Regions from separate parts of the Paenibacillus sp. 23TSA30-6 genome, predicted to be linked through region 2. Evidence: riboswitches for the same ligand, from Rfam matches in the RefSeq annotation. Region 2 holds a riboswitch; each other region holds the start of a gene.
The links. A riboswitch is a leader RNA that binds a small molecule or an ion and turns the genes downstream of it on or off. The one in region 2 is predicted to bind cyclic di-AMP.

Region 1 (7,222 bases), on a different contig from region 2:
ATCACCTCACCATCGCTCGGAATCATGTCGCCCTGGGACACCATCACAATGTCACCTTTGCGCAGCTCGGTCGAGCTGACCACCTGAATCTCATCCCCGACAAGCTTGTTGGCTTGTGTATCCTGCTTAGATTTTTTCAAAGAGGCAGCTTGTGCTTTACCCCGACCCTCTGCGAGCGCTTCAGCAAAGTTAGCAAAGAGCAACGTGAACAACAGGATGATAAAAACAGCCAGGTTAAAGCCCATTTCATTACCCGTTCCAAAATAACCGGGAAACAGAAGCATGAGCAGCACAACCAATGTGCCGATCTCCACGACGAACATGACAGGATTTTTCATCATGATCATCGGATTTAATTTCATAAAGCTATCCTTGATCGCATGCTTTAAGATGCTTTTGTCCAGCATGCGTTTGCGTTGTTCCTTCATGATCAAGCACCCCGTTCATCCATTCTCATTTTCTTCTTCATGTTCATCTTCTTCACATGGTCAGAAATTCAGCCACAGGTCCCAATACGATGACGGGCAAGAAGGTCAAAGCACCAATCAGCAGCACAACCCCGATCAGAATCGCCCCAAACAGCTTGTTGTCCGTACGAAGTGTGCCCGTCGTCACTGGAGTCGGTGCTTTGGCATTCAATGAAGCCGCTACAGCTAACAGTGCAACAATCGATACATATCGTCCGAAGAACATAACAATCCCTGTTGTCGCGTTCCAGAATACGTTGTTATCCGTAAGACCTTCAAATCCCGAACCGTTATTAGCCGCAGATGACGCATATTCATATAACACCTGAGTCAACCCGTGATATCCGGGGTTTGTGACCGCATCGTATCCCCAATGACTCATAAAAGCGAGCGCAGTCGGCACCAGAATGAGAAACGGATGTACCAAAATGGCAATCGCGATCAGCTTCATTTCCTTGCCTTCAATTTTCCTGCCCATAAATTCCGGGGTCCTGCCGACCATCAATCCACATATAAACACACCCAGAATCGCATACATCAGCATATTCATCAGCCCGACGCCCTTACCGCCGAAAATGACGTTCAGCATCATTTCACCCAAAGCAGCCATACCGCCCAGCGGGGTCAGCGTATCGTGCATATTATTCACCGAGCCAGTGGTTGCCGCCGTCGTTACAGCCGTGAACAACACCGATTGTCCAATGCCGAAGCGAACCTCTTTCCCTTCCATGCTTCCCTGAGAAGCATCCACACCCAGTGCATGAATCAACGGATTGCCCGTTTTCTCCGACACATACGTAATGGATAGGAAGACGAGGAACAATACCATCATGGAGCTAAAAATAATCCAGCCCTGCTTGCGATTACGGGCGAACAGTCCAAAGGTATACGGCAGCGAAGCCGGCATCACCCACATCGCCAAAATTTCCAGCACATTCGTCCAGGGATTTGGATTTTCAAAAGGATGCGCCGAGTTGGCCCCATAGAAACCGCCCCCGTTCGTGCCCAAATGCTTGATCGATTCCATCGAAGCAACGGGTCCCAAAGCAATCTGCTGCTGTGTTCCGCTCAGCGTTGTAATATCCGCCGTAGACTGAAGCGTCTGCGGTACCTTCAGTCCGACCAGCACCAGCGTAAGTACAAAGGCCAATGGAAGAAAAATCCGTATAATCGCTTTGATAAAATCCTGAAAAAAGTTGCCCGTCCCTTCACCGCGCCGCGTCAATCCTCTCATAAAAGCCGCAGCAACCGAAAAACCGGAAGCAGCCGAAGTGAACATCATCATCGTAACGAACGCCATCTGCGTCAAATACGTAAGTCCGCTTTCTCCGCTATAATGCTGGAGATTCGTATTGGTCATAAAGCTGATCACTGTATTAAAAGCAAGTGACGCTTCCATATTGCCATTTCCAGACGGATTAACGGGAAGCAGTCCCTGCAAGCGCAGCAGCACATAGCTGATCGCCACAAGCACGACATTCGTAGCAATGAAGCTCATAACGTACGTGGTCCAACGCATGCTCTCCAGCTTTTTCAATCCTATAACCTTATAAATCAGCTTCTCCGTTCCGCCAAACACCCGATCTGTCCGATTCGGTTCATTTGAGAATACATGATATATATAGGTGCCCACTGGTTTCACCAAGAGCAGCAATATCACAATCACAATTCCAATTTGCAGCAGCTCCATCATCTATTCCCTCCTTCAAAATGCTCCTGCGTTTGGAACAACAGACGGGTTCATAGCACCAGGCGAGTGCACACGTTTGCGAAAACCCGCTGCCTCTGATGTCTCATCCACGATCTGCTGTCCCCCGCCCGCTTGATCCTGTTCACCTGATTAGAACTTTTCAGGATTCAGGAGTGCGTAGATTAAATACACAAACACAATCGCCGTAAGCGTAAGCACAACCATCATCCTTTTCGCCCTCCTTTGGAGGTCTGCGCATCACACCAGCGTACAAACAGCAGTATCACTCCATAACTCACAGCCATCACGAGCAGCATGTATATATCCATCATGTTCATACCCTCCCGTATCGGTCCTCAGATCGTCATTCTTACATCCTCGTAAAATCACCATACAATGAATTCGAAAATATTAATTTATATTATCCATACCGTAAGCGACTATCCGTTCAACAGGAAACCCACCTCTCCATTCAAAGTGTAGATCACATGGTCTGCTCCCAAACCTCGATAAATCCCTTGAGGATTACAGCCTTGTGTAATGACATAGACCGAATCTGATGTCAGCGGCCGGCATATTTGCAGAAAACGGCACGTCAGATTCAAGCTGTTCTCAAACAAATACACGCAGCCAATTTCTTTTTTGGGAAAATTCCATTTTCCTGCTTGCATCGTATTGATGCGCACAATATGCTCCACACCCATTTTTTTGAGCTGTCGTTCCTCCTGAGCGCTATTCGTCAGAACCGCAAACGCCAGTTTTTTGTACATAAGCAATTTCACAAAATTTCTGCCCGATTCATTCGGTGCAGTGACAATGATTAGCCGACCTTCCATCAGTAGCTCCTCTCCCGGTATAAAAAGACAACAAAAAGAAGCCGAAGGAAAAAGGCTTCCTCCGGCTTCTTACGTAACCATGATAAAATAAACCATGGTTGCACACGGCGGTTTGTTGCCTCTCCCTGTACGCTTACGAGGTTAGCTGTCGGATTCGGACGTGAGAGTCGCCCTATTTCTGGCACTTGGCCGGAAAATTCACCCCATGAGACACACGGCCCTCTAAAAGCCGCATAGATCTCGCTTGGTTCCCCCGCTTTTGCAACTGCAAAATTCAGCGCTATAGACAATTCGTTGCTGCTTCATTCACTTAATTTGAAATTACGTCTTGAATCATACACCCGCGCAAGGAACACTGTAAAGCTCACCTGCAGGGTTATAAATCGGCCTTTGGAGCAAAGAAGATGAATAATAGCGCTTACAACTGGAATATCCTTCTCCCAGCTCCTTCAAGCTCGGTTTTTCATCCCTTTTCGAAAATGATGGGCATGTCAATATTGGCGTATGGAGAGCTTTTTGTCCCTTTTTTTTGTAAAAGAGGAAGAAAAACTGCTGTATGCACCTGATAAACGCCGATTGAGCCTGTTTTTACGATGAGAAACACCGCAATTCGCCCCATTTGCAGTGCCATTTGCCGTTTTAAACAAAATACGATTTTACAGTTTCAGACAGTGCAATACATCTATTATAGACTTGCAACCCCTCGTTAAATTGCTTACAATTTAATTGTAAAATAGTAAATAGGAGAGATACCATGACCGTTTATGAATATGATGCACAAACCCTGCAAGGGAAAGAGATTCCGTTGTCCACATACGAAGGAAAAGTTCTGCTTATCGTGAATACAGCCAGCAAATGCGGGCTAACCCCTCAATACAAGGCGCTACAAGAGCTATATGACCAGTACCATGAGCAGGGGCTTGAAATCCTGGGCTTCCCCAGCAACCAGTTTGCCAAGCAAGAGCCGGGTTCCAGCGAGGACATTTCGGAGTTTTGCCAGATTAACTATGGAGTTACGTTCCCGATGTTTGCCAAAACAGATGTCAATGGCGATCAGGCACACCCTTTATTCCGCTACCTCACCCGGACAGCTCCGGGCGTACTAGGCTCCAAAGCGATCAAATGGAATTTTACTAAATTTTTAATTACACGCGAAGGTAACGTATTTAAGCGCTACGCCCCACAGACAACTCCGGATAAACTGGCGGGGGATATAGAGAAGCTCTTGTAGCAAAGCTTACAAGCCACTTCATCACTGTTCACAAGCAGCCGAACCAGGCGGCTGCTCCTGTGGCTAGGAAAAAAGGGATATAACAAAAAAAAGCATCCCTTCACGCCAAAAACGTGTCAGGATGCTTTTTTAACTGTGTCTTGCATGTAATGCGGTCGAGAGGACTCGAACCTCCACGGGCGTACGCCCACTACCCCCTCAAGATAGCGTGTCTGCCATTCCACCACGACCGCAAATTCTAATGTTTTGAGGCAACAGATTTATTATACTCCCTTGTATTCTATTTGTAAACATAAATACAATAATTATTTTTAAAGTCATATAATCTAACATATAAAAGCTATTAAAATATTTAATTTGACATACAAGCATCTTGAGTGTAAATATATATTACATAATATCACTAAAATTTTTCTTAATCCGATTTTTAAAGTCACTTAATATAACATAAAATTATACTCTAAGGAGGCGAACCGCTTTGCAAAAAGGCAATCGTTTGCTGAACTACGCATTGCTGTTGGACCCTTCCCTGCCTGTCGGTGGCTTCACTCGTTCCTACGGGCTAAAGGAGCTGTTTCGAAATGGTCGTTTAACCTGTCTGCAAGACCTGGAACACTATGCACGCACCGATCTGCATCCTCAATTCACATCCCTCGATGGCATGGCTATCAAAAGCCTTTATATCGCTGTTCAGCAAAATGATGGTTGGCGTATCGCTCTTATTGATAAAATGCTGCACGCCCAGCGTTCTTCCCTACAGCACATGAAAGAGTCACGCTTATCCGGCCAACGCCTGCTCAAGCTCGCTAAGGCTTTGTACCCTTGGCTTGAATTCGACCAGCTCGAAGCTATACTTATCCAATACAATGCGATTGGCACACTCGCAACCGTTCATACCTGGATTAACGTTTCTCTTGGAAATGATGTAGAGCAAACCATTCACGGCTACCTTGCCGCAGCAGTGTCCTTCTGTGTCGAAGATGCTTCCAAACTACTCCATCCTCCTTATGAGGAAAAAAATCCTGTTATTCAACGAATGACCAACGAGCTTCTAGACGCATGGAAACAATTCAACACCCCTGAGACTGAGCCAACCGCATTTCAGCGTCGCCTTCTGCAAAGACACTGGTCCAACTCCTACATTACGCAGCCACCCTATATGAGCAGCAACCACCAGCGCGGGTAAGATTCGACTAATTCCTTCGTCTGTCCCCATTATACGCCTCCAGCATCCCCCTGATGCCTGTTTTCACCCTTCCAGCACAACGCCAAAAGCACTTCCACCACTTTTTTCAGTGGCAGAGTGCTTTTTTTATCCAGATTACAACTGACATTTCTCACATTTACAGGCTCTGGATGGATTATTCAAACCATTTATCACTTAAATAAGTAATAAATTTATCTCAATTACGTATTTTAGATTGTAAAAACACGTATAAACGTGTATCATAGTTTTAGATGGTTAATTCTAACATGTTTACTGATGATTATTATAACACACCAATTATTCCGCAAGAATCCGTAAGGGGCGATTTCACTTGAACAACAAAATGCCTGTCACCTCCTTCGGGTGGGCCATCAAACAAAGGCTTGTCGAACTTCGACTGGATCAGAAATCATTTTGTGAAACGCATAACATCCCGCCTTCACGCTTGTCCAATCTGATTCACGGCACCCGCAAAGCACAAAGGTACAGAAAACAAGTTGCTGCAATCCTCAACATCGACGATAACGATTATAAGGAGGCATCACCACTCTGAAACCAACGATGTGAGCGTCCCCCAAGCATGCGGCATGCTATAACATCGGCAACCCAAATAAACTCGTCAATCGAACCCGTCGGTCCGTTTTACGGGTTTTCAACCTGAGTGATCTTTAGCGAGAAGATCATTCAGGCTGTGTTTTGTCATTCTCACCTTTTTGCTTACGATATTTCGCAAATTCCACATATTCTAATATGAAATCCTGTTCTTCTGTATCCAGATCCTCTGCCTGGCAATTCAATGGCCCCATCACTCCAAAAAAATAAGCAGCCTTCTGCTCCTGAAGTACGCCCTCACCCGGCTTGACGCCTTTCATTAACCAATCCAGCGATACATTAAAAAAGTCCGAAATCTGGATTAAATGCATCGTTCCCGGTGTTGTTTTGCCTCTTCTCCAGTCTCCAAGATTCCCCGAGCTGATTTTGAGCTTTTCACAAAACGCCTTCTTTGTCATTCCCCGATCCTTAATCAAGGATTCAATCCGCTGATAAATCGTTTGGTCTCCCAAAATTATCCCCTCCGACACCCTAACTTTTCTTGAACTATTCCCAAAATTTCAACCTTCATTGCAACCATACTTATTCGGTAATCATCACTTTAATATTCTGCACCCGTTTATTCTGCCGTTGAATCTTCCTGTTTTTTCTCTTTACGGAAGCGAGTAAATTCAATATACTCAAGTATAAATTCCTTTTCTGTTTCGCTAAGCTGTTCCCCCTGGCAATTCAGTTGCCTATCTGCATCAAAAAAATAAGGGTCTGTCGATTCCTTCAGCACCTCACTCTGAACATTCCGCCCCAACATGATCCAGTCCAGACTGGCATCAAAAAACGAAGCGATTTCAATGAGCTTATTCGTGCCCGGTGTCGTCTTGCCTCTCTTCCAATCACCAAAATTTCCTGTACTGATACCCAACTGCTCGCAGAATGCCTTTTTTGTCATTCCACGCTCCTTGATAAGCTCCTCAATTCGTTGGTAAATAGATTGCATAGAAGTTCCTTCCTCCCTAGCAGGCTCTCAAATAACGATATCATGTTTCCTGTTTTCATTTCAAAGATCACGTATGTTAAAATTGCCGAATTATGTATGTTGGTTTTCATTATACCACAATATGCAACAAAAACCGCCTGTTTTCCGAAGAAAACGGCGGCCTTCCGTCAGTTCGCCTACATCAATTACGGAGCAACGTTGTCGATTTTAAGGAAAATCTGCTTTAATTCGTTCAAAGTTTCACT
Region 2 (7,222 bases):
AGGTGATTATCTAATGAATGGTGGAAGAATTGGAGGAAATGGCATGGGAGTGAAGCACGGACGGGAGTATGAACAAATTTTGAACGATTTGACAGAGGCTGTGGGACACATTCCGGATAGCTATGAATTTTTCGAAATGGAAGCAGAAGATTGGGACAGGCTGGACCCGGCAGGGCGTCAGGAAGTCAATGAAGCGCTGGCTGAAGACCTGTTTTATGCGCTGGGTACAGAGCCCGTTATCGCTGTGGGCAGCGGCGTTGTCATCTATGAACCGGAGCAGCACCGTATCTATGTGCTCATTGGGGATGAGGAGCTAACGTCGGTACCTTTGATTTGAACAGGTCCGTCTTATGGATTTATCAACGGGGCCGTGGTAATATGGACACCACTATATCGTAGTTTTGGTCGCATTCAAGCGGCTGAAAGGCTTCCGTATAAAAGGGGAGGAGTCGTAACATGCCTTTTACACAAGAAGAGATTGAAGCACATCTGGAGAAGCTGGAGGGCTGGGAACTGGAGGAAGGACGCTGGATTGTCCGCAAATATAATTTTTCCAGTTTTATGAAAGGGATTGCATTCGTGGATGAAGTTGCTGCTATATCGGAAGCATTTAATCATCATCCATTCATTACGATTGATTATAAGACCGTGACCCTGCGCTTAACCTCCTGGGATGACGGTGGCATTATGGCCGTAGATATTAAGGAAGCCCAACAATATAATGAAGCTTTTGAGAAAATGCGTAGCAGTCATTGAGCTGATCATGGTCTGCCATATGATAAAAGCGCCTTCGATATACAACAATGCCGTTGTATGCCGAAGGCGCTTTTATCATTGAACATGAGGCTGGGGGTCAGGATGATATACCATACAATGAAACGGCTTTTTGCCATCGGGAGTCTGACGTTCATAGGTATCCGTAATCTCAAATCCGGCTGCCTTGTAAGCCCGAATGGCGCGCCCATTCCAGGTCAGTACCTCCAGATCAATTTCATTCTCCGGGTTGCGTCGTCTGGCTTCCTCGGCAATGGCACGGACAAAATCGGCGCCTCTGCCATGTCCACATAATTGGGGGTGCATTCCCAGACCCAGCCGGGTCACTCCAATCATCGGGAAATATTGAGCAAATCCGGTTAGCGTGTTCTCGTCATCCAGTACAGCAACATATTGCTCTTGGCGAAGCGTGGGGCTTCCAAATTCGACTTCAAGTGCCTTCATTTGTTCCCAAGGTAGCCAGCCGTATATGTTGTAGGGTGGATCATAGCGCCACTCACATATCGCAGCCGCCTGCTGTTCGTCCATCGGTACGATCCGGTAGTTAGATATTGAGGCCGGCATGTCTCCCCATCCTCCTTTTACAAGTACTTAAACCATTAACAACAGATTGTAGACAAGTTGCAGGGGATTGGCAAGCGGTGTTTATTTCATACCCAAGTCGGGTATACATTCAATAAGAAAGCTTTACTGCTCATATGCTCCCCCAGCTGTGACGGTAAAACCGACGATGTTCGCAAAATCTGAAACCTTTTGAGGTGTCAGTTCGTCAGTAACGATAACGTTTCTGATGTTGTGGACATAAAAAACCGCAATTCGATTCCGGCCAGAATCAAATTGCGGCTCAGGGTTAGTTTGCTGTTCGTTAGTTATTCTACGTTGTCGTCATCAGGAGTTTCAGAAGCTACAGCGTGGTAAGCGTCTGTGCTCATAATTCTTTTTGCACCGACATAGCGGTTAGCGTAATAGTTTTCGTCCAGTGAGCTAACAACTACACCACGTGAAGATGAGGAGTGGGCAAATTTCCCTTCACCTACGAAGATACCTACATGGGAAATGCCTCTTCCTGTGGTGTTGAAGAACACCAGGTCACCAGGTCTCATTTCGTCGCGGGATACGGAAGATCCCATTTTGAATTGTGATCCGGATTGATGGGGCAGATTAATTCCTAGTTTGTGATATACATACATTGTGAAGCCGGAGCAATCGAACCCGTCGAGTGTAGTGCCTCCGCTTCTGTAGTTCGTTCCTTTGGCATCTTGGATGACCTGGTCCATCTTAGAGTCTGCAAATGCACTTCCTCCACCGAATGTAAAAGATGTAAAGGCAATGGCGAGACCCATGGCTGCGATCGTTAGCTTCTTCTTCAAAAAAAATATACCCCTTCCAATGCCTGCGAGGTTAGCTTAAGGATTCGGTAGAAGGTTCCCCTATGACCACTCTGTTGCGAGATCAATTCACCCAAACTGGTTCCCCCGCTTCCCAGGTGCCAGGAATTAGGCTTAACTTAAGATGTGCACCTTGGAGAGCAATATTCACGATAACGATGTTTTTAAGGTAAAGGTTACAATAAAGATTACAAAGTTGTTACTATCAGTTCACTGCGATTATTGTAACAAAGTCGGCTGGCTTTGGCAAATGTTTCATCGCAAAAAGTTACAAAAAAATCTGCTCCCTTTATCGCGGGAACAGATTTTGTTAAGAGTATTCAGTTATGTGCCGTTTGCCTGGATATGAATGGAGATGGATAGTTGTCTTTGGACAGCCAGAAATTGTTCGGGAGGAACGGAGTGAAGGTTCAACCTCTGCCGGAGATATCGGTATGCCATAGTCGGTACTGTGAACTGATGTGCCATAGCCTGACCAGACTGGTAACAAAATGATACGTTTGCTGGAGAATGAGTGCCAGCATACCAGTCCAAATCATCGCCATGGTGCCGAATAGACCAAGGACGAGCAGTACACCTGCACCGAGCAGAAGCGAAATACCGATAGCCGGGAGGATTTGGCGAAAGAAGGCAAGCAGCGACGATTGTATGGCGTGACCACCTACGGTGCCTAGCTGCATGTACAGGATGCACTGGCGGATGAACCAGCCATAAGCAATCCAACCGATGGCATAGGGCAGCACATGCAGGAGATAGGCGGGAGATTGCAGCGCCCCTGCCACGATAGGGTAGAGCTTAGGCACCACCCAGAAAGCAGGGAGCAGCAGGAGTCCAAGCTCGATGACGTAATAGATCAGCGATGACAAGCCATGACGTTTCATTCCGCGGAAAAAGGACAGACTCTGTGGCTCGGTCGCATGGGTGTGCAGACTTTGGTATATTCCCGCCCGGATGAAGGGGGTAATCAGTGTACGCAGCACCGTTGCCCCCAGTAGTATCCACAGATACATATGAACCTCTTGGTTGTCCGTCAGGGCAATCTGGCTCTCCATCCAAAACAACGTCTGTCCCAGTTCATTTTGACCCTGATCGGGGTAGCGCAGCAGCAGGGGAGTAACGGCGGATTGTACCAGCCGATAGAGAAAAACGCCCCATAGCAGTCGATACAGAAACAAAATGATGACAATATAAAATTGTATGCGCACAAGCGCCCAGCCTTCTTTTATAACAGTACGCATCTATAGACACCTCACCATGACAGACTTCCAAGCAGTGTCTCCAGCAGCTTGGTTACACTTATGCTCCAACGGGTCTGGGTTTTTTCGTTCAGTTCGGCCTTCAGGTTGTTGTTGATATGCTTGTTCTCCAGCGCAATCGTGTACAGCGGATCAACAATCACATGGGAGACCGGAGATGCGCTTTTTAGTCGATAGGTGGTGCTTTTGCCCGTTCCGTCCCATGCCTTAAATATCGTTGTGCCGTCCTTGAAGGTAAATTGAACAGGGACCTTGGGATAATCCGCCCCTTTTTTGCTGAGTGTAATGGTTGCTTCGTATCCATTGGCCAGCTTGCGGTTCGTAATGCGATCCACTGAAAAATCCGCCATCTGGCCGTCGTATACATATTGTTCAAAATAGTGGCTCCACGAACGTCCGGTGACTCTTTCGACGATACGCTGAAAATTCTGCGAGGATGGATGCTTGAATCGGTAGGTCTGGACGTAGGTACGCATAATGCGATCCATTTTTTTCGCGCCGACCTGTCGTTCAATGCCACGCAGCACCAGTTTGCCCCGAGAATAGGCATTTTGTGCATATTTAGCAGCCGAGCCGTACTTCCAAGACTCACGGTTTAACGGCTGAGGGGATGATACCTGTCCAGACTGTAACGGCAAGTTAGGGACGAGCCCATATTCCTGCTCCATGAGTCGTTCCTCTGCATAAGAGGTAAAGCCTTCATCCAGCCATGGTTCCTCGAATTCGTTGTTTGCCACCATTCCATAGAAATATTGATGCCCAATCTCATGAACGACCGTCCGCTCCAGACTATAGCCGGGATTCGGATTATCCGCCGCTGCAGCCGTAATGAGTGTGGGATACTCCATGCCGCCCGCGCCGCTGCCTGCTTTGGGTGGTACAACGATGGACAGGGTCGAGTATGGATAAGGCCCGTACCACTTGCTGTAATAGGAAAGAGCGGCCTTGGCTGCGCTCATATAGCGTCCCTTGAGCTCCTTGTGCGATGGGTCGAGATACAGCTTGATTTTGACACCCGGCACCTCAGCAGAGGAAAATGGTTCTTCTGCGGCTACAAAATTCGGTGAAGCGGCCCATGCAAAGTCGTGCACGTCATCGGCATAGAATTGATATATTTTTTGTCCATTTTGCCGGACTGCTCCACGGGTGGGAAATCCGGTTGCAGCCACGATGTGTGTTTCAGGCACTCGAATCCGCACACTGTAAATTCCGAAATCTGCGTAAAACTCGGAGTTTCCATGATACTGATGCAGATTCCAGCCTTCCTCGGCGCGTCCGCGCTGTCCTGCGGTTTCGTAGACGCTGAGTTTGGGAAACCACTGACCTGCCATGACAAAATCATCTGTTGCGCCCATACGTGCGAAGATGGCGGGTAGCTTTACCTCAAACTTCATATATAATGTAATGCTTTCACCGCCTCGGACCGGCTTGGGGAGACGTACCTTCATGAGCGAGCGGTCGTTCACGTTACCGTCATCCGGCTGTACGTATTGAGTCCTGTGCATGAGGGATAAACCGTCTTCCGTTTTAAGTTCAGTTAGTGTCATGGAGCCAAAGCCGTTCTTGGGCATGGTGTCGCCGCGCAGCTTGCCCCCGGATTCCTTCATGAAGGTGGTTTCCATGGAAGAGAAGGCATTGGGGTACAGATGCAGGTACAGATCGTTCACGGTTTTGGTGCCCGGATGCTTCCATGTAAGCGTCTCGGTGCCCCGCAAAACCTGTCCTTCTTCCAGAGACACGTCAATGTGGTATTCCACCACACGCTTGCTAAGAATCTCCGAAGCAGGCTGTGGAGGACTTTTGGGTACGTCAGGCAGGATATTTGCCCCCAGGGGCTTGCCCATGTTTGGCGCAAGCGCAGACTTCGACTGGGAATCGTACATCGGTTTGCCCAAGGATTGCGAATTCGACTCGGATTGAGGCTGCCAGGCAAACCATAACGTCCCTGCGAGGAGACCGAGGGCTAGTGTAGACAATAAAACGATTTTGGTGCGTGCTGGGGTCATACAATGGATACCTCCCGTTGACAAGCATCTACAGCATGTATATGTTTGCTTTCGGGAGATTATTAGTTAAAATATTTATAGTGTAGAATGAGTGTCAAGACGGAAAATGGAGGCTTAGTGACGCATGAGTGAAAATCAACCGGACGGCAAAAAACAGATTGCACTGAACATTGTCAGTGGCAAGAGTAAACATAAGGGCTTCGGCGCAGGTTCAATCGACCTGAACAGCATGTCCCCGGTCATTATTGACCGCGGCGAGGCAAAAATTGATGTCGGTGCCATGCATGCCAAAAGTAAAGTAGAACGCGGGATTAAGTTTTCTACCAATAAAGAGGATGTACCGAACGGACGCCAGGTATGGCTGGTATGGGTAGCCGTGGACCGCACACCCGAAGGGCGTGTGTACGGTGGAGCGACTGCCTGTGAGATGCTGATTGACGACGAAGCCAAACGCGGCTGGAAAATCCTCGCCGATCACGTCAACCGAATGGACTACGCGCTCAAGCGCCGTTTTATGCTGGATGATCTCGGCAGCGAGGATAAAGCAGCGCTCAAAAGCCTGCTGATCTCGCATAACGAGGAATGGTGGGACGCTTCGCCTGAGGAATTGAAGCAGGTGCTGGAAGGGTAATAACTTTGGTTAGAGGCAGTTTTTCCATATTGGGGGGGAACTGCCTGCACAACGCACCTTTATTCCTTTGGATATTATCTATTGTGATCATACCTCTTCTGCCTATGAGTTGGTACAACTATGCATTGAAGCAAAGACAAGGTGAAGATTTTATTAAACGGTTAAAAGACGGCTTCTGAATGGATCAGGAGTCGTCTTTTTGTGCCTAGCAGCTTCTTCTATTTACATATTTCAGATATGCGTTAATAGTAGAAGAAAGCTGAAGCATATGTGTGGTTATTTGATTGATAGCGCCTTGACATCATAGAAAGGCATTCACTATAATTCAAATAGAAATCGGTTCCAAAACCCGGTTTTTATTTATTTCTTTTATGGAACCGGTTCCCAAAAGGGTGTAGTTAAGTCTTATTCACTGTTTATGAATGTAATCTGTAAATAAGGTGGCGTTAGTAGAATGTTTAAATGGTTGAAAAAGAAAGCAACTCCACGTGTTGAAGAATTCGACATCGCAGCGCCAATTAAAGGACAAATTGTTTCCCTTGCAGAGGTTCCAGATCCTGCGTTTTCTACGAAGGCAATGGGGGACGGTATCGCTATTCATCCGTCTGAAGGAAAGGTTACGGCTCCTTTTACGGGCAAAGTGGTTCATGTGATGGAGAAAAGTAAGCACGCCCTGATACTTGAGCATGAATGCGGTGTACAAGTTTTGGTACATGTCGGGATTAATACGGTTTCTCTCAAAGGACAGGGCTTTAACCCCTATGTCCAAACAGGAGACAACGTTAAAGCAGGGCAATTATTGATGGAATTTGATATGGATTCTATCCAACAGGCCGAATTATCTCTAATTACTCCGGTCATCGTTCCAGACGGGCAAGAGATGATCAGCCATGTGGAAATATTGCAAGATTCGTCTGTTTCTCCAGATGCACCTGTGTTAAGAGTCCATTTGAAAGGCTAGTCAGCACATTTAAGTACCTGTTATGCAGGATTATCGGATGAATTCACAGGGTCTAACAGTAGAATGTTTGGGATAGGGCTAACCGGGGGTTTTGGTTGGTCTTTTCTTTTTTATATGAGAAGATTATGTTTATAGCGATCTAGTTTGAGCAGGGCGAAAGGATGTAGATACTATATGAAAAAGATATACTTCGTCAGGCATGCCAA
Region 3 (7,222 bases), on a different contig from region 2:
TCTGCGCCCAGTACTCTTAATTCAGCATCCGAGATGCCAAGCTTCCACAGCTTGTTCAGCCCACGCAGCGCTGCCGCGGCATCACTGCTTCCGCCTGCCAATCCTGCGGCTACCGGGATATGCTTGTCCAGATGGATATGCACGCCCGTAGAGACATCATAACGTTCCTTAATCAGACGCGCGGCCTGAAAAGCCAGATTTTTCTCATCTAGCGGTATGTACCCGGCCTGGCTTGAAATAATAATCGTATCACGCGGTAGCTCAGACATCGTCAAACGATCGGACAGATCGACCATGGTCATAATCATTTCGACCTCGTGATACCCATCATCCCGCTTACGTAATACATCAAGCATTAAATTGATTTTCGCCGGTGCTTTTTCGTATATTTTCAAGGCGTTCACCCACCTTCAACTTTTCCCTCAAGACAGCTTAACATATTATATCAGACTCAGCCTGTCAAGTCATGAGGTTCAAAAAAGCGGAGATCACCCGGTATGAACCGGATATCCCCGCTTTTTCGTCAGCACCGCCGATGGCTACGATTTGCGGGAAGCTGCCTGCTCTGCAAGCTGAATGGCCCGCTTGACCATATTGCCCGCATCCTTGGCTTTAATGCCTCCCCAGCCCTCTTCCTTGACCGTATCGTAAAATCCAAGATCCTTGGCCAGCTCATACTTAAGCTCTTCCGACATGACACTTCGTCTTCTTCGACTCATGCATACGCCTCCTTCGGCAGTGGAATAAGGAAGATCATTCCCGCCTTAGTATGCGCAGAGACGCGATGCTTCATCCTGCCCTATAAATACAAAACGGCTTCGTCATTTGAACTGACGAAGCCGCCTTTAAACCTGCAAAGCCGGTATAGATTACATAAAATCAATTAAGGTGTGTCAAAATATTCGACACTTGTATGGGAGTCGGGATCATATACAGTAACTTCCACCGACTCAGTAAGAATGTCAGCATAGCTGTAGGAGACACGTTTGAACGTTTGTTGCTCCTGATCCAGCTTGACGATAAAAACAGAAGGGTACGTTTCTTCCAAGACACCAGTTCGTTCGACGGTCTTACGGCGTCCGCCGTTAGCCCGCAGCAAAATTTTTTGCCCTACATGTGCGTCGAGACTGCGTTTGATTTCCAACAGCGTATTTTTAGCCATTGCCTAACGACCACCTCTTTCCTTGTCCATTATAACGAATTTTAGAGACAATGTCAAATCAAGCTAAATATTATAGCAACACGAAAAATAATTTGTCAATTTAATTTTTTGCGAACAGGAATATGCGTATAAAAATGCCAAAAAGCCCCTGTAACCAGAGGCTTTTTATCCACGCAAATCCTATTCAACAGGTTTAAACCCTAGATTGCAGAAGGCGTTACTTTAAGAGTCGACAAATTTTCGAGCTTGGGCAGACCGATACGATAGCTTCCCCGGGTTTCGATACCGCCCACGCCACGGCTGCCACTGATCGTCTGATGAAACAAGTCACCCATGTTGACCGTATCACGAATCGACGTAAAGGCTGCCTTGGCAGCCACATATACCGGGTCCAGCGCGTGAATCAGAATGCGCCCTGGCGAACTGGCAAAATTCGCTCCTGCACGCAGCAGCGCTTCAAAATGGGACTGACATGCTCCCGCCACAATCGTCAGTGAATCCAGATGACGCTCATATTGTCTCGCTACCTGGATCGCCGCCACAAAATTTTGCGAATTTTTATAGCTTTTCAGGCTATATAAATCATACGGCTGCGGATGCTTCAATACCCCGTCGTGTCCGGTAATGACTACGATATCCGGGCGAATACGGGGAAGCAGCCGATACAACGTGTCGGCCATTGCTGATTCATGTACATGATGCCCCTCCGCAGGAACGCGGAGTTCCTCATATAGGCTGAGACATTTTCTCAAATAGCCGGCATCCCCATCCAGATGAAGTACCTTGCCGGGCATTTCAAAATACGTCGACTCCACCGGATCACTCCACTCCCCGATCAAAGCCGCCTGACTGCGGGCAGCTTGCTTCTGCCGTGCCTGCTGCAACAGATGGAGAGACTCATCCGCCTTAATATGTGCTTGCCGTGTCTTCCCGCTAATCTGGTCAGCAGGCACCTTGACCAGATCGTTCACGGGGGAATCGGCAAGCAGCCGAAATTCCGTCCCTTTAATGATCACTTTATCCCGCTGGATGTCCTCAACGCGAAACGTGACATCTCCGCCGTACGATTTTCGAACGACCAAGTCTCCTAAAATCATCACACTGTATCACCCCTCCCATATCGTATGGGTGAATGCACAGTTTGGTTCCTTATCCATGCTCAGGAGCTTATACAAGCCAGCCACAACCGTGCAAAGCGCAACCAGACGCCCTCTGACTGCTGCTAAGCGATCACTTGTGCGTCAGGTCAGGAAATCCCGGCTTCCAGCAACACAGCGCTCAGACGCGCAAATTCCTCGATGCTCAGCGTCTCGCCCCGACGGGAAGGCTCTATGCCTGCCTGAAGCAACAGCGGCTCCAGCGTGTCCCTGTTCTCTTTGGTAAAGAAGCGGCTTTTCAGGTTATTCGAAATGGTCTTGCGACGTTGAGCAAAGGAAGCATGAACGACTTCGAAGAAATGCTGCTCGTCCACCACCTCTACCGGAGGCACTTCCCGCACACGCAGACGGATGACCGCCGATTCTACATTCGGCTGAGGAATAAACACCGTATTCGGTACGATGCAGACCAGTTCAGGCTCGCTATAATATTGCACTGCAATACTCAAACTGCCGTAGTCTTTCGTCCCAGGAGACGCAGCCATACGCTCAGCCACTTCCTTTTGGATCATGACGACGATATTCTCCAGAGGGAGCTTGTCCTCCAGCAGCCTCATCAGAATCGGTGTAGTGACGTAGTACGGCAGATTAGCGACGACGCTCACTTTACTGACCCCGGCAAAATCGGAAGCGAATACCTCGCGCAAATCCAGCTTCAGCACATCTCCGTGGCGTACCTTCACATGCTCATAAGGGGCCAGTACCTCTTCGAGAATAGGTAAGAGCCGCTGGTCAATCTCGACAGCAGTAACTACCTTGGCTGATTGCGCCAGCTTCTCAGTCAAAGCGCCAATCCCCGGACCGATCTCAAGTGCACCCTTCGTATCGTCCAATCCCGCAGCATTCACGATCTTGTTCAGAATATTTTGATCAATCAGAAAATTTTGTCCCAAACTCTTTTTGAACGAAAACCCGTGCCGCTGAATAATCTCCTTCGTGCGCCGCGGTGTTGCTATATCTTGAATCCCTGTCATACGGATATCACAATCCTTCACTTTCAATTTGTGTCAGCGCACCGGCAAATTCCTCACGGCTGATCTGGAACACAGCGAGCCGTTTATGTAGCTGCTTACCGTTACAATAACCAATCCCCAGCACATTACCCAAAGCCATACGCCGTGCAGCAGCATTGGGGTCGGTGATAAGTCCGGCGTCAATCAGATCGGCCCAATCGATTAGAGGATCAGCCCCTTCTACCGTCGTATGCACCCGTGCGAGAGCGTGTCTGATCGCTTCAGGCGAGGCATTCTCTACGCCAATATCCCCTTTGCGCGTCGCTTCCGCTTCTGGTATAAAGGCCTGCTTGCAACCGGGCACCTTGGAGGCGATAATTTTGCGGATGCGCTCCCCTGCATGATCGGGATCGGTCAAAATAATGACACCCCGCCGCTCCTGTGCCAACGCAATTTTGCGCAACGTCATTTTATTGATGGCGGAGCCGCCCGTTTCTATCGTATCCGCCTCGACAGCACGGCGAATAGCCACCGTATCATCCCGACCCTCTACTACGATCACTTCCTTGATCATTTGCGTCTCCCTCCACTACTACACAGTCAGCTATATTCATCTTTCCCTACTTTTGAAAACAAAATAAGAAGAGGATATCCTCTTCTTAGCATGGCATAACTATGATGTTAATAGTATCGCATTGACCCAAACATATACAACACGTTTTTAGTTCATTTCAGGCTTCACTGGTCCAATCACATATACGGTTTTTCCGTGCTTCCGACCAAACTGATTGGCTTGACTCAAACTCTCATAATACACATCGATTTTGTGGCCTTTAATCGCGCCACCGGTATCCTCCGCACGGCGGAAGCCCACCCCTTCAATATATACCCACCAGCCGATTGGAATCACACTCGGATCGACAGCGATGGTGCGTCCTTCCGTGACACGCGTGCCGGATGCGGTACGTGTACCGATCCCTGGCTCCTGTGACGAATACGCCGTCATGGAGACGTTTTGTAATACTTTGTTATATTTGAAATTCACACCTGCTTTACGGACAGCATTGTCCGAACTAACCCGTGTTGCCTTAACGGCATCTTCAGGACCGACGGAAGCAGCCAGAACGACCGGCTTTTTCTTCGTTCCTACCGCAATCACCTTATCCACACGATTCTGTGCGACTTCCTTGTTTACCAGCTGCTTGGATACCAATTTTCCGTCATGGTATACCTTTTGAACATGCTGGACCACAACACCCGTTTTACCGCTTTGGATGACCCGATTATCACCTTTATAGAGACTTGGATCGGCCGTTTTGATGACCTGATAAGGTACCTGTTGCTTCTGTTCGACCTGCTGTTTCTTCACACGGATGATTTTTATGTCCATGTTAGACGAAACAGAAGCATCCAGAGCAGGGTAAACTTTATCATTTGACGATAATTTATAGCCCGAGGTGCGAATGGCACCCTCTACTGTATTTTCTGTTGTGTACAATTTTTTCGTCTCGTTGGCTAAGGATACTTTGACCTGATTGGCATGTTTGATAACTACGCGATCCCCATCCTGAACTGCTCCGTTCAGCGGCATCGAAACCGTATCATGCGGCTGAAGTGAAATCGAATGCTCTTTGAGCAAATCTTGGAGCTGGGATTCCCGGGTTTCTACCGCAGATGCCTTACCGTCGATGACAAAAAAGACCTGTTTTTTAGATTGAGTGTACACCAGAATTGAAATCATAATCGTTAGTGCGATTAGAAAAATAGCAACCAAAGCAGCCTGGCGCACATTTTCTTGCTTCCAACGCAATACGTAAGACATGCTGGATGAGCGTGACTCATGGGTCTCCTGTTTTTGGAAAATTCCCATTTCCTCCGTCCTCCTTACATAGCCCGCCGTCTGGAGTAAGACATAGTTGAGATTGACGTGACTATAACAGATTTTCTACAAGACAAGCCCGTACTGCGACTGTCCTGCACCATGTACCCGTCTTCGCGGCATGCTGTCCTCCCCTGTTTAATCACAGTATGATGACAGATTTTCTTTTATTCACAACAAAAAAAGCCAAAGAAAGAGACTAGAGAGCTCTTTCGTGGCTTCCGACATGTGCGAATATGCGGAAAAATCATGCACGAGATGGCTTCTCTCTTGTTACGCTTACGGGGTTAGCTGTCGGGTTCGGACGTAGAGAGACGCCCTAGCTTGGGTCAACCGCTCATGGCGGTCGCCTTCACATTCACCCCGAAGACCCAGAAAGAAATCGAAATACGGCCCCTCCACCTGTTCAATCCCATCCGGGAAAGGAATCTAGGTCGAGCCGGCTGGCGGAAGAGACGTTCCCTTCTTGCCCATACACCGGACGTACTGTAAGCCATATCGGTTCCCCCGTTCCCTGTAAAAGGGACTCAGCGAGACTGGTTCATGAAATGAGCTGTTGGTGTTTACATTCAAACAACAATTCACTGAAAAGATGATATCCTGTTTCTATGCATGTTGTAAAGCAGGTTTCAAGTACATTTTCTACAATATTAGGTTAAAATATTGTAATATTCTCGAGTTTCCTGCAACAAATTCATGATTAGCTTCGTCTATCTCATTATTTTGATTGATTTCTTCACTTTTTTACTTAATGTCAAATCGTTCCAAGGCATTTTGGGTCGTTATTGACACTAATTCCTCCACCGCTAATCCCTTGATTTGGGCAGCCGCCTCTGCGACCAGTCCCACATGTGCGGACTCATTTCGCTTCCCGCGGAACGGATGCGGTGTCAGGTAGGGCGCATCCGTTTCAATGAGCAGACGGTCCAGCGGCACCTGTGCCAGTACCTCCTTTGGCTGCTTGGCATTTTTGAACGTTATCGGCCCGCCAAAGGAGAGGTGAAAGCCCATATCCAGCACCATTTTAGCCGTCTCCCAGCTCCCGGAAAAGGAGTGCATCACTCCGCCTACCTCACTCGCTTTTTCTTCACGCAAAATCTTAACAATATCTTCATGCGCATCCCGGTTATGGATGACAATAGGCATGTTCAGCTCACGAGCCAGTCCAATCTGGTTGCGTAGCACCCGATGCTGTACATCCTTCGGCGACGTGTCCCAATAATAATCCAGGCCAATCTCTCCGATCGCCACGACTTTTTTATGACTGCATAACGATGCAATCCATTCCAGATCCCCCTCCTGCATCGTGATCGCATCCTGTGGATGCCATCCAATTGCCGCATAAATAAAATCATACGTTTCGGCCAATTTCATGGTAGACGGAATGGTCTCACGGTTAAATCCGATATTAATCATGCGGGTCACTCCCGATTCGACAGCGCGTGCTATAACTTCTTCGCGGTCTTCGTCAAATTGCGGCGCATCCAAATGAGTGTGAGTGTCGAATAAATTCAAGTTTTTTTGTCTCCTTTATTACTTTATTTGGCATATAATTGTCTATTGTTTGACAAAATAATTCCTTATTTCGGCAGGAAGCTTGTCCTTTACCCCATCCAATTTGTTTTGGGGATAATACATGTGATATTTTCCCCGGTGAATGCCGCTAATGGAGCGCACAATTTCCGACACTTCGGAAATTTCTCTCACTTCTCCTTTACGTCCCAGCAGTAAAATCTGGTTGTCCGTCGAACCACCCTGCCGAAACACATCATAAGGAAGATCCGTCGGAAAATCAATTTCCAGATCATATTCCGGATGCAGACCAGCCAGCTCCAGCGCTGTCCGAATGTTGTCAATGGTATCTGTATCCATATTTTCGATCTCTACATATTTATACAGCTTGCGATCCATAAAACGGGTACTCAAATCACTTAAAATCTCGTCCTTTTCCCGTTTCCACTGACTGAACACTGTCTGAATCAAAGACTCATCGAGCATCAAATATTGTTCCACCGTAAGCTCTCCCCGAAAGAGGTCTGGCAATGGCTCCAGCAGAAAACTAAACTCATAT

Region 1: linked by a shared signal. The riboswitch ahead of E0698_RS01685 (hypothetical protein) and the one ahead of E0698_RS21815 (C40 family peptidase) in region 2 are both predicted to bind cyclic di-AMP.
Region 3: linked by a shared signal. The riboswitch ahead of E0698_RS18755 (3D domain-containing protein) and the one ahead of E0698_RS21815 (C40 family peptidase) in region 2 are both predicted to bind cyclic di-AMP.

What each region holds. Positions count from the first base shown of each region.
Region 1 is NZ_SLTL01000001.1:318,484-325,705, reverse strand. It holds gene kdpB (potassium-transporting ATPase subunit KdpB) at 1-428, opposite strand, end outside; gene kdpA (potassium-transporting ATPase subunit KdpA) at 481-2,157, opposite strand; gene kdpF (K(+)-transporting ATPase subunit F) at 2,308-2,382, opposite strand; gene E0698_RS01685 (hypothetical protein) at 2,598-2,993, opposite strand; cyclic di-AMP (ydaO/yuaA leader) riboswitch at 3,108-3,283, opposite strand; gene E0698_RS01680 (hypothetical protein) at 3,457-3,624, opposite strand; gene E0698_RS01675 (glutathione peroxidase) at 3,748-4,224, shown strand; tRNA gene E0698_RS01670 (tRNA-Leu) at 4,375-4,457, opposite strand; gene E0698_RS01665 (urease accessory UreF family protein) at 4,721-5,410, shown strand; gene E0698_RS01660 (XRE family transcriptional regulator) at 5,763-5,984, shown strand; gene E0698_RS01655 (helix-turn-helix domain-containing protein) at 6,112-6,495, opposite strand; gene E0698_RS01650 (helix-turn-helix domain-containing protein) at 6,603-6,977, opposite strand; gene E0698_RS01645 (MarR family winged helix-turn-helix transcriptional regulator) at 7,163-7,222, opposite strand, start outside.
Region 2 is NZ_SLTL01000030.1:45,046-52,267, reverse strand. It holds gene E0698_RS21830 (hypothetical protein) at 44-337, shown strand; gene E0698_RS21825 (4a-hydroxytetrahydrobiopterin dehydratase) at 457-756, shown strand; gene E0698_RS21820 (GNAT family N-acetyltransferase) at 832-1,338, opposite strand; gene E0698_RS21815 (C40 family peptidase) at 1,644-2,144, opposite strand; cyclic di-AMP (ydaO/yuaA leader) riboswitch at 2,150-2,287, opposite strand; gene E0698_RS21810 (hypothetical protein) at 2,573-3,400, opposite strand; gene E0698_RS21805 (M1 family metallopeptidase) at 3,412-5,424, opposite strand; gene E0698_RS21800 (YwhD family protein) at 5,549-6,055, shown strand; gene E0698_RS21795 (PTS sugar transporter subunit IIA) at 6,510-7,016, shown strand; gene E0698_RS21790 (histidine phosphatase family protein) at 7,191-7,222, shown strand, end outside.
Region 3 is NZ_SLTL01000022.1:11,719-18,940, reverse strand. It holds gene ispE (4-(cytidine 5'-diphospho)-2-C-methyl-D-erythritol kinase) at 1-395, opposite strand, end outside; gene E0698_RS18780 (small, acid-soluble spore protein, alpha/beta type) at 540-719, opposite strand; gene veg (biofilm formation stimulator Veg) at 884-1,162, opposite strand; gene yabG (sporulation peptidase YabG) at 1,363-2,259, opposite strand; gene rsmA (16S rRNA (adenine(1518)-N(6)/adenine(1519)-N(6))-dimethyltransferase RsmA) at 2,409-3,293, opposite strand; gene rnmV (ribonuclease M5) at 3,301-3,846, opposite strand; gene E0698_RS18755 (3D domain-containing protein) at 3,994-5,142, opposite strand; cyclic di-AMP (ydaO/yuaA leader) riboswitch at 5,412-5,694, opposite strand; gene E0698_RS18750 (TatD family hydrolase) at 5,896-6,666, opposite strand; gene E0698_RS18745 (HD domain-containing protein) at 6,709-7,222, opposite strand, start outside.